Linked DNA regions of Formosa agariphila KMM 3901. The main gene of each other region encodes a partner of the protein of the gene in region 2 in a complex. Links are inferred from orthologs where the notes say so. Each region holds a gene or a part of one and is shown on either strand. Other genes may lie near its edges.

Region 1 (4,560 bases), 2.7 Mb from region 2 along the record:
CTATCGTTTTTAAAAGAAATCTCGTCTACTTTAATTTCTTCTTCGGCATTAAACACGGTAAGCGTACTATCGTTAACCACCTCAAAATTAAAAGGTAAAACCTCAGAATCTTGAGCTTCAATTGTCGCCCTCCACATGCCTTCTTCAAGTTTTTCAGATTCAGGTTGTTTACAATTAAATAGACATATTGCAACACTTAGCAATAAAAAATAACGCATAGAATATAGTTTTAATTAGTATTCGAAGAAACATCAAATTCCTTACAATAAAAAAACATTTTACAATTTTATAGACGTTGAAGTATTACTATCTTTGCGCTTTTAAGAAAACACGCTTTACATGAAGATTTCATACAATTGGTTAAAACAATTTATTAAAACTGACTGGTCTGCAGAGCAAACCGGAGAACTTTTAACCGACCTTGGCCTAGAGGTTGAAGGCATAGACTCGTTTCAATCTGTAAAAGGAGGCCTAGAAGGCATTGTTGTAGGTGAAGTATTAACTTGCATACAGCACCCGAATGCTGATAGATTAAAAATTACAACCGTAAATATTGGCGCAGAAGCTCCTGTACAAATTGTATGTGGTGCACCAAATGTAGATGCTGGACAAAAAGTTCCTGTTGCTACTATTGGCACGACTTTATATACTGAAACCGGTGAAGCTTGGACCATTAAAAAAGGTAAAATTAGAGGCGAAGAAAGTTTTGGAATGATTTGCGCCGAAGATGAACTTGGTCTTGGGAAGTCTCATGATGGTATTATGGTTTTAGATGCCGATTTAAAAGTAGGAACAGCTGTAGCAGATATATTTGATGTTGAAAATGATTTGGTTTTCGAAATTGGATTAACACCAAACCGTGCCGATGCCATGAGTCATTATGGTACAGCACGTGATTTAAGAGCCGGTTTGTTACAAAAAGAAATTCACGCCGAGCTTATTACACCTTCTGTTAGCGCGTTTCATGTGAATAACAGAACATTTCGTGTAGATGTCGATGTACAAAATAAAGAATTAGCGCCACGTTACTGTGGCGTTAGTATTTCTGGAATTAAAGTTGAAGAATCTCCAGAATGGTTAAAAAACCGACTTAAAGCGATTGGTTTAACGCCTAAAAATAATGTTGTAGATGCTACAAACTATGTGCTTCACGATTTAGGACAACCGCTTCACGCTTTCGATTTTAATAAAATTTCTGGTCAGAAAGTGATTGTAAAAACGGTTGAAGCTGGAACGAAATTTACTACTTTAGACGGTATAGAGCGTACCCTACACGAAGATGATTTAATGATTTGTGACGCCGAAAAACCAATGTGCATTGCTGGAGTTTTTGGTGGCGAGCAATCTGGAGTTACAGAAAACACTACTAATATTTTCTTAGAAAGTGCTTACTTTAATCCGGTTAGTGTTAGAAAAACCGCTAAACGTTATGGTTTAAATACAGATGCTTCTTTTAGATTTGAGAGAGGAATAGACCCTAATTTATGCGAGTACGCTTTAAAACGTGCAGCATTACTTATAATTGAAGTTGCAGGTGGTGAAATTTCAAGTGATATTGAAGATTCATACAGCAATAAAATAGAAGATTTCCAAGTTCGTTTAAGTTTTGACAATGCAAAACGTCTTATTGGTGAAGAAATCCCTAAAGATGTTATTAAACGCATTTTAATGTCTTTAGATATCAAGATTAACAATGTTACAGAAACTGGCTTAGGACTTACTATTCCGGCTTACAGAAATGACGTACAACGTGAAGCTGATGTTATTGAAGAAATATTACGTGTTTACGGTTACAACAATGTAAAAACGACTGAAAAATTAAATGCATCTATTTCTAATTCGTCTCGTTTTGAAGATCATAAAGTTCAGAACACCATAGGAAACCAATTGGCTGCACAAGGTTTTTACGAGATCATGGCCAACTCTTTAACATCGCCAGATTATGTTAACTTGAGCGAGCAGTTAAAAGCTGAGCATAACATAAGCATGTTAAACCCTTTAAGTAACGATTTATCTGCATTAAGACAGTCGTTATTGTTTTCAGGTCTAGAAGCTGTATCTCATAACATAAACAGAAGACGTCCGAATTTAAAATTCTTTGAATTTGGAAAAACATATCACCAGTATAGCGAAAACCGTGAAGAATATAAACATTTATCATTGTTTGTAACAGGAAATAAATCTTCTGAAACCTGGAATTCAGCGCCTCAAAAAGGAGATTTCTTCTTTATGAAAGGTATCATCAACACCGTTTTAGAACGTTTAGGTTTAACCAGATATAGAACATCTCCTATTTCTAATGATATTTTTGCTGAAGGCTTACAATTAGGTCTGGGTAAAACAAAATTAGTGGAGTTTGGTTTAGTTAAATCTAGTATTTTAAAACATTTTGATATCTCTCAAGAAGTTTTATTCGCCGATTTTAATTGGGATGCTATTATTGATTTAGTAAAACACAATAAAACGAAATACTCCGAGATTGCTAAGCACCCAGAAGTACGTCGTGATTTTGCTTTACTTCTAGACGATCAAGTAACTTTTGAAGAGATTTATACGATTGCAAAACAAACGGAAAAGCAACTTTTAAAAGAGGTAAACTTGTTTGATGTATACCAAGGTAAAAACTTACCTAACGGCAAAAAGAGCTACGCAGTGAGCTTTATTTTACAAGACGAACAAAAGACTCTTACCGATAAACAAATCGATAAGATCATGTCTAAACTACAATCTAGTTTCGAAAACAAATTAGGTGCTGAGTTAAGATAAACTCTAAATATTCATAAAAAAGCCTGCAATTGCAGGCTTTTTTATGCTCTTAATTTACTTCACATAAATCACCATGAGCAAAAAAAAATCTCAGACTAAAATATAGTCTGAGATTTAAAATAGTTTTATTGTAAATAAAAGGAATCAAATCAATTTCCTTTTTAGCGACCTGAAATGAGTCTTCTATTTATTGATAATAGTTAACTCATCTACAATATGTTTTGCATTAGAGTATTTATCAATTAACCATAACACATATCTAATGTCAACATTTATGGTGCGTTGTAAATCTGAATCGAATATAACATCACCTGCCATAGCTTCAATATTTCCATCGAACGCTAAACCAATTAATTCACCATTTCCATTAACTACTGGCGAACCTGAATTTCCTCCAGTGATATCGTTATCAGTTAAAAAGTTTACAGGAAGCTGTCCGTATTCGTTAGCATAACGTCCAAAATCTTTCTTTTCGTAACTATCAAGCATACTTTGGTCTAAATCGAATTCAGGGTCGTTTGGTTTATATTTATTAATCATACCTTTAAACGTAGTATAATTATTTTCATTAGCATCGTTTCTTGGATCTGCAGGTAAAGCTCTCACCTTTACGTAAGACAAACGTAACGTAGAGTTTGCATCTGGATATTGTATTTCGCTTAAACCAGATTCACGTAAACCTTCTACTAATAATCTAAAAGATGCTTCAAAATCATTTTCTGGCTGTACTAAATTTTCTGGCTGCTCTCTGTATTTACTTAATAATTCACCAGATAAAATATAAAGTGGATCATTCTTTAACTGCGCTTCATCTGGTTGTTTTAAGAATGCTTCTACTTTTTCTTTTGAAGAAAACATACTCTCATCGAAACTAGAATTAATATAAGCTGTAAAATCATTATTAGTCTTAGCTCCTACTGCTGAAACCGTTTTAGGAAGTGGATAATTTGATTTTGTAGCATACAACCCTAATTGTTTAGCAAAGACTTCTTTTTCTAACGGCAAATAGAAATCCTTATAAGAATTATCGATTGAAGCTTGAAGTTTAGGCAATAACTCTTGACGCTTAGCTTCATTTTGAGAAGCATAATACTCTAAGTTCTTCCCTAAACTATATGGTAAAGCCGCAAATTTACTCGTACGCAGTAGCCCAACCAAATAATTTCCTTGCTTTGCTTTTTTATTTGTTAAATCGTAATACGTATTAATGTTTTCTATAACATCTCCGTACTTAGATTTATTTTTCTTCTTATTAGCCCATTTATCAAATTTCTTCTCTGTTTTACGTTTTGTTTCTACAGTTTTATGAGCCGTTAAAGCATCAATCATACCTTGACGGTTTTTCCAATAATTGGCAACACCAGCGTATTTAGAGGCATACATTAAATTTACCTCTTCACTTTGGTCCATATATTTTTTAAACACATCCATACCCAATTTAGAGCTTTCTACCCATGCAGGATATGCATACTTTACGTTTTGTTCTACACCAGATGCAGGCATCCAACGGTTTGTTCGACCTGGATAACCAAGAATCATGGCAAAGTCGTTTTCTTTAACACCGTTTATATTTACAGGTAAGTGGTATTTAGCTTTTAAAGGCACATTTGTTTTAGAATACTCTGCAGGCTCTCCATTATCGTTAGCATACACTCTAAATAATGAAAAATCACCAGTATGTCTTGGCCATTCCCAATTGTCTGTATCTCCACCAAATTTACCTACACTTTCTGGAGGTGTTCCTACAAGTCGAACATCGTTATAGTCTTCGTAAACAAAGTAATAATACTCATT
Region 2 (5,968 bases):
TGCGGTTAATGCTGAAGGAATTTCACCGTTACTAAAATCGGCAATGTCTTCTAAAGACGATGTTGTTTTAAAGTATTTAATTGATAACGGTGCAGATAAAAGTATAAAAACCGATTTTGAAGAAACGGCTTTCGATTTAGCGAGTGAAAATGAGCTTTTAAAGGCAAACAACGTAAACATTAACTTTTTAAAATAATTACCATGTCTAAATTTTCAATACTAAAAACTATTTGTGCATTGGCATTTGTTATGTTTAGTTTTTATTCATTCAAACCAGTTGCAGCTTCAACTAAATATAAATGTATGTTGCAAATGACTAATTATACGGGAGAAGGAGCTTACGTTGCCATCTCGTTAATTGATCCTAAAGGCGAATACGAAAAAACCTTGTATATGCAAGGTGATGATGATGAGTGGTACAACGATCTAACTTCTTGGTTTGACTTCTACGGAAAAAAACGTAATAATATTGATGCCATCACAGGAGCTACTGTAGCAGGCGGACAACGTAGTATTAATGTCATTGAAATAGAAGATTCTAAAATCGATTCAGGTTATAGTATCCGTTTTGAATCTGCTGTAGAAGATCAAGAATATTACAAACAAGATGTTGAGTTTGAATTAACATCTGCAAGTGTAAAAAGTAAAGTTGAAGGCACAGGCTTTATACGTTACATACGTATGATTCCTAACTAAAAAATAATTAAAGCATGACAATTTCAATATGGAGATATAGCCACCTTGCGCTGGCTGTATCTTCGTTTGTTTTTATAATATTAGCCTCGTTAACGGGTATTATTTTAGCATTCGAACCTATTTCTAATCAGGTGCAACCTTACCGTGTCGACGATTTTAATGAAGTATCGCTTGCAGAAACGATTCAAAATTTAAAGGCAAATTATATTGAAATTTTAAACGTCGATGTCGATGCAAATGATTTTGTTTCAACATCGGTAATTACTGAAGACGGAGATGCAGAAACATTCTATATCGATCCTCGTACAGGTGAAAAAATTGGCGATATTATCGAAAAATCGCCATTATTTCAATGGACAACAAACTTTCATAGATCGTTATTCTTAAAAACTACAGGACGTATTTTTATAGGAATTACGTCGTTTTTACTTTTCTTAATCGCTGTTTCTGGAACGGTTTTAATCGTTAAAAGACAGCGCAGTTTTAAACGCTTTTTTAGCAAAATTGTAAACGAAAATTTTGCGCAATATTATCATGTTGTCTTAGGTCGTTTGTCTCTAATTCCTATTATTATACTTACGCTTACTGGTGTGTATTTGTCTTTATATCGTTTCGATTTATTGCCAAAAGAAAACCTTACGCACAACGTTAATTATGATGAAATTTCTGAAACTCCAAAACGCGCGTTAAAAGATCAATCTATTTTTAGTGACACCAAGTTATCTGAAGTCCGAAGTATAGAATTTCCGTTTTCTGAAGATGTAGAAGATTATTACACGCTTCAATTACAAAATCGAGAGGTGTTGGTCAATCAATATACTGGCGATATTCTAAGCGAATCTAAGTATCCGTTTATCGCTATTGCATCTCGATTAAGTGTCAATTTACATACAGGTCAGGGCAGTATACTTTGGGCCTTAGTTTTAGCTATTGCTTGTCTTAATATTTTGTTTTTTGTGTATTCCGGATTTGTAATGACTTTAAAACGTCGTAAGGCTAAACTCAAAAATAAATTTAAAAAAGATGCTGCGAAATTCGTCATTTTAATTGGGTCGGAAAATGGGAGCACAGTGCACTATGCGAACATGTTGCACAAGCAATTATTAAAGTTAGGCGAGTCTAGTTTTATTGCTGAATTGAATGCGTTTTCAACGTATAAATCCTGCGAACATTTAGTTGTAATTACAGCGACGTATGGACAAGGAGAAGCACCAGAAAATGCGAATAAGTTTGAAGCTAAATTTAAATCCATTCAATCGGATCATGCCTATAGTTTTTCAGTCGTTGGATTTGGCTCTTTAGCGTATCCAGACTTCTGTAAGTATGCTTTCGATGTCGATACGTTATTACAAACAGATATTAATGCGGTTCAACTTTTAAAGCCCTTCACCATTCATAATAAATCTTTCGAAGCCTACACACAATGGATTAATTTATGGTCGAAAAAAGTAGGGTTGCAGATTAAACTAGAAGGAGAAAGTTTATTAGAAAATAAAAAACGGAAACGCAGTTTTACCGTAAGTCATAAAACTATTGCAAATCAGAATCCAGACGATACTTTTACCATTGCACTAAAATCTAAACTAGGATTAACGCGATTTAAATCGGGCGATTTATTAGCCATTCAGCCAGAACCAAATAGTGTAGAACGCTTATATTCTGTCGGGAAGGTAAACGATACCGTGTTTTTAAGTGTAAAACGTCAAGAATTAGGGTTGTGTTCTAATTATTTAAATGATTTAAATACTAATGATGTTATAAAAGCACGCTTGGTAAAAAACAAAGAATTTCGCTTGTCTAAACATACAAAACATGTATTAATGATTGCTAATGGTACAGGAATAGCGCCGTTTTTAGGGATGATTAATAACAATACTTCAGGCCAAAATGTGCAATTGTATTGGGGCGGAAGACAAGAATCTTCTTTCGAAATTTATAAACCTATTATTGAGGAAGGTTTAAAGTTAAAACGACTTCAGAAACTAGAAATTGGATACTCGCAACAAGCGGGTAAGAAAGTTTATGTGCAACACCTTTTAGAACGCGATGCAGAACAAGTGGCACAAGTTTTAAAACAAAAAGGTGTAATTCTAATTTGTGGGTCTATAGCCATGCAAAAAGACGTTCTAGTTGTTTTAGAAGCCATTTGTAAACGCTATTTAGAAGAGCCGCTAAGTGTATATAAAAATAGAGGTCAGCTTAAATTAGACTGTTATTAACCTAGTTTTTTAGTAATAATATCTTTCTTTTTGGTGTCTACTTTTTCCTTAATTGCAGGATATAATTTAGTCGAAATAGCGATTACAGGTTTGTATAAAATAGATTTATCTAAATCTTTTTTATCTACAAAAGGAACCGTGTCGTTTAGTGTTACAAAAATATTTAAAGCAACACTTGCCATTAATCCTATTTTAAGCATTCCAAAAACACCGCCTAAAATTTTATTTACAATACCTAAAAAGGCAAAATCTGCAAGTTTAGTAAGTGCTTTGCCTGCTAAACCAATAGCTAAAACAATAACCACAAAAGTTACGGCAAAGGCAACAATACTAACGTAATTTTCATCCCAATCTACTTTATCTTCAAAAAGTGAAGCGGTAAAACTACTAAAGTGAATAGCGCCAAAAACTCCAATAATTAGTGCTAGAAGAGAAGCAATTTCCACAAAAAGGCCGTTCATGAATCCTCGAATTAATCCGAATAAAAGAATTACAGCGAGAATAATATCTAATAAAGTCATAATGAATAGGTTGTTTTGTCAAATATAATATTTAAAATGAATTTGTCATATTTTATAAGATGTTTACGAGAAATGAAAGGCTATTTTTTAACTTTGCAGCACGCCACTTAAGCGTAATAGAAAACTATATGTCTAGAGACGAAGAATTAAAAACACGATGGAATGATGTCGTAACTAAATTATCTAACCAATTTGCAGATGGCGATACTTTAGACCTAGATGCCATTATTTATTTAATTGGCTTACAGGAATTAGGGCAGTTTGATCGCACATTTAAAAAAGATCAGAAATTAGATTTAATGCACATTGCCATTTGTAAATTATTGGTGCCCTATGGTTACTATGAATTTGATTTTGTAGACGACGACGGTTGGCCACATTATACCATAAAAGAACAGTTGCCAACTTTAAAAGCCGGTGAACAAAGTATTTTAATGAAAGAAGCTATTGTAAACTATTTCGTTGAAACCGAATATATACAGTAAGAATTATTAAATTTGCACTCATTTTTGAAGGAATATCATGATTGATAAAATAAAAGAACTTATTGCTGAAGCAGAAGCGTTTAAAGCACAATCTAAAGAGGAAGTGGAAACATTTCGTATTAAATACTTAGGTAAAAAAGGATTGTTAAACGATTATTTTGCTGAATTTAAAAACGTAGCTAACGACCAAAAGAAAGAATTTGGTCAAGCTATTAATCAGCTTAAAAACACAGCACAAGAGCGTGTAGATGCGTTGAAAGCAGAGTTGGAAGGGGATGAGGAAGCGAAAGGAATTTACGGCGATTTGTCTCGTCCGGGAGAACCGATTTCTATTGGTGCGCGTCATCCGATTTCAATTGTAAAGAATCAAATAATTGATATTTTTTCAACCATAGGATTTAACGTTAGTGAAGGTCCAGAAATTGAAGACGATTGGCATAATTTTACGGCTTTAAACTTACCGGAATATCACCCCGCAAGAGACATGCAGGATACGTTTTTTATTCAAACTGATCCCGATGTATTATTAAGAACACATACAAGTTCTGTGCAAGTGCGTTATATGGAAAATAATGCGCCTCCAATTCGTACAATTTCTCCAGGTCGTGTGTATAGAAATGAAGCCATTTCGGCACGTTCTCACTGTTTCTTTCACCAGGTAGAAGGATTATATATAGATAAAGATGTAAGCTTCGCAGATTTAAAGCAAACGCTTCAATATTTCACAACAGAAATGTTCGGTAAATCTAAAATTCGTTTACGTCCGTCTTACTTCCCATTTACAGAACCAAGCGCAGAAATAGATGTGTATTGGGGCTTAGAAACAGAGTCTGATTACCGTATAACTAAAGGTACTGGTTGGTTAGAAATTGGTGGTTGTGGTATGGTTGATCCTAATGTTTTAGAAAACTGTAAAATAGATTCTAAAGTTTATTCTGGATTCGCTTTTGGAGTAGGAATCGATAGAATAGCGATGTTATTACACCAAATAAACGACATTCGTTTGTTAAGTGAAAATGATGTGCGTTTCTTAGAACAATTTAAGTCTACAATTTAATTGTATGAAAAAAGATATTGAAATTCCAAAGGTTGAAGGTGTTTATGTCGCTGCTGTAAAGGTGTTTAATAAAGACCTGAATGTAGACGAATGGAATGCATATATTATAAATGATAAAGACATTGATTTAGAGATGGTTTTAATCGTCTCTAAAGGTTTGTCTAAAGATAAGAAAACGGCTGTTATGCGCCATAAGTTGGAAAAGCTTCCTGCTAAAAGCTTTGCTAAAATAGAGTATCTTCAAGACGAAGTATTGGCGTTAGTCAATACGTTTGAAGTCTCTTTTTTCGAAGATAACAAAATGTTTGATAAGTCTTTCGTTTTTAAATCTAATACGATTAACGAGAAGGCTTATCAGCCTATTCCAACTATGGGCGTTCAAGGGGTTCTAGTGAAATAAAAAATACACTTATTAATCTAGTTTCTCGGTCAGTTTCTCGAAGGTCTTTTTAGGATCTTTTCCTTCGTATAAAATTTCGTAAACCGCATTAATTATAGGCAACTTTGTCTTTCTGTCGTTTTTGTCGTTAAGTAATTGTGCGCTTTTAGTGGCATAATACCCTTCGGCAACCATACTCATTTCCATTTGTGCAGATTTTACGGTATAGCCTTTTCCAATCATATTCCCGAACATTCTATTTCTAGAAAATGTAGAGTATCCTGTAACCAATAAATCGCCTAAATATGCCGAGTTATTAATGTTACGTTTCATTTTATGCATTTTCTTAATAAAGCGTTTCATTTCACGAATCGCATTACTCATAAGTACACTTTGAAAGTTGTCTCCATATCCTAATCCATGCGCAATACCAGCAGCAATGGCATAGATATTTTTTAGCATTACGGCGTATTCGGTTCCAATAACATCGTCGCTAATTTTAGTCTTTATATAATTACTAGAGAAGTTTTTAGCAATGGCTTTCGCCTTTTTAGAGTCGGCACAAGAAATGGTTAAGTACGATAAACGTTCTAAAGCAACCTCTTCGGCAT

Evidence for each region. Proteins that work in one complex are often made in the same cells at the same time.
Region 1: the proteins of pheS (region 2) and pheT are in contact, whole or in part, in a crystal structure (PDB 6P24), measured with the Escherichia coli proteins. The link is inferred for Formosa agariphila KMM 3901 from one-to-one orthologs.

The regions. Positions count from the first base shown.
Region 1 is NZ_HG315671.1:1,338,789-1,343,348, reverse strand. The notes cover bases 1-3,052. They hold pheT (phenylalanine--tRNA ligase subunit beta), read left to right. Parts: upstream 1-339; coding sequence 340-2,766; downstream 2,767-3,052. Other genes in these bases: BN863_RS05655 (S46 family peptidase), read right to left, coding at 2,950-3,052; BN863_RS05665 (peroxiredoxin family protein), read right to left, coding at 1-218. In the rest of the region: more of BN863_RS05655, read right to left, coding at 3,053-4,560.
Region 2 is NZ_HG315671.1:4,000,746-4,006,713, reverse strand. Bases 3,019-5,968 are described here. They hold pheS (phenylalanine--tRNA ligase subunit alpha), read left to right. Parts: upstream 3,019-3,958; coding sequence 3,959-4,978; downstream 4,979-5,968. Other genes in these bases: BN863_RS16855 (NAD(P)H-dependent glycerol-3-phosphate dehydrogenase), read right to left, coding at 5,391-5,968; BN863_RS16860 (hypothetical protein), read left to right, coding at 4,983-5,378; BN863_RS16870 (hypothetical protein), read left to right, coding at 3,565-3,921; BN863_RS16875 (CvpA family protein), read right to left, coding at 3,019-3,436. Also shown: BN863_RS16890 (ankyrin repeat domain-containing protein), read left to right, coding at 1-196; BN863_RS16885 (DUF2271 domain-containing protein), read left to right, coding at 202-696; BN863_RS16880 (PepSY domain-containing protein), read left to right, coding at 711-2,915; more of BN863_RS16875, read right to left, coding at 2,912-3,018.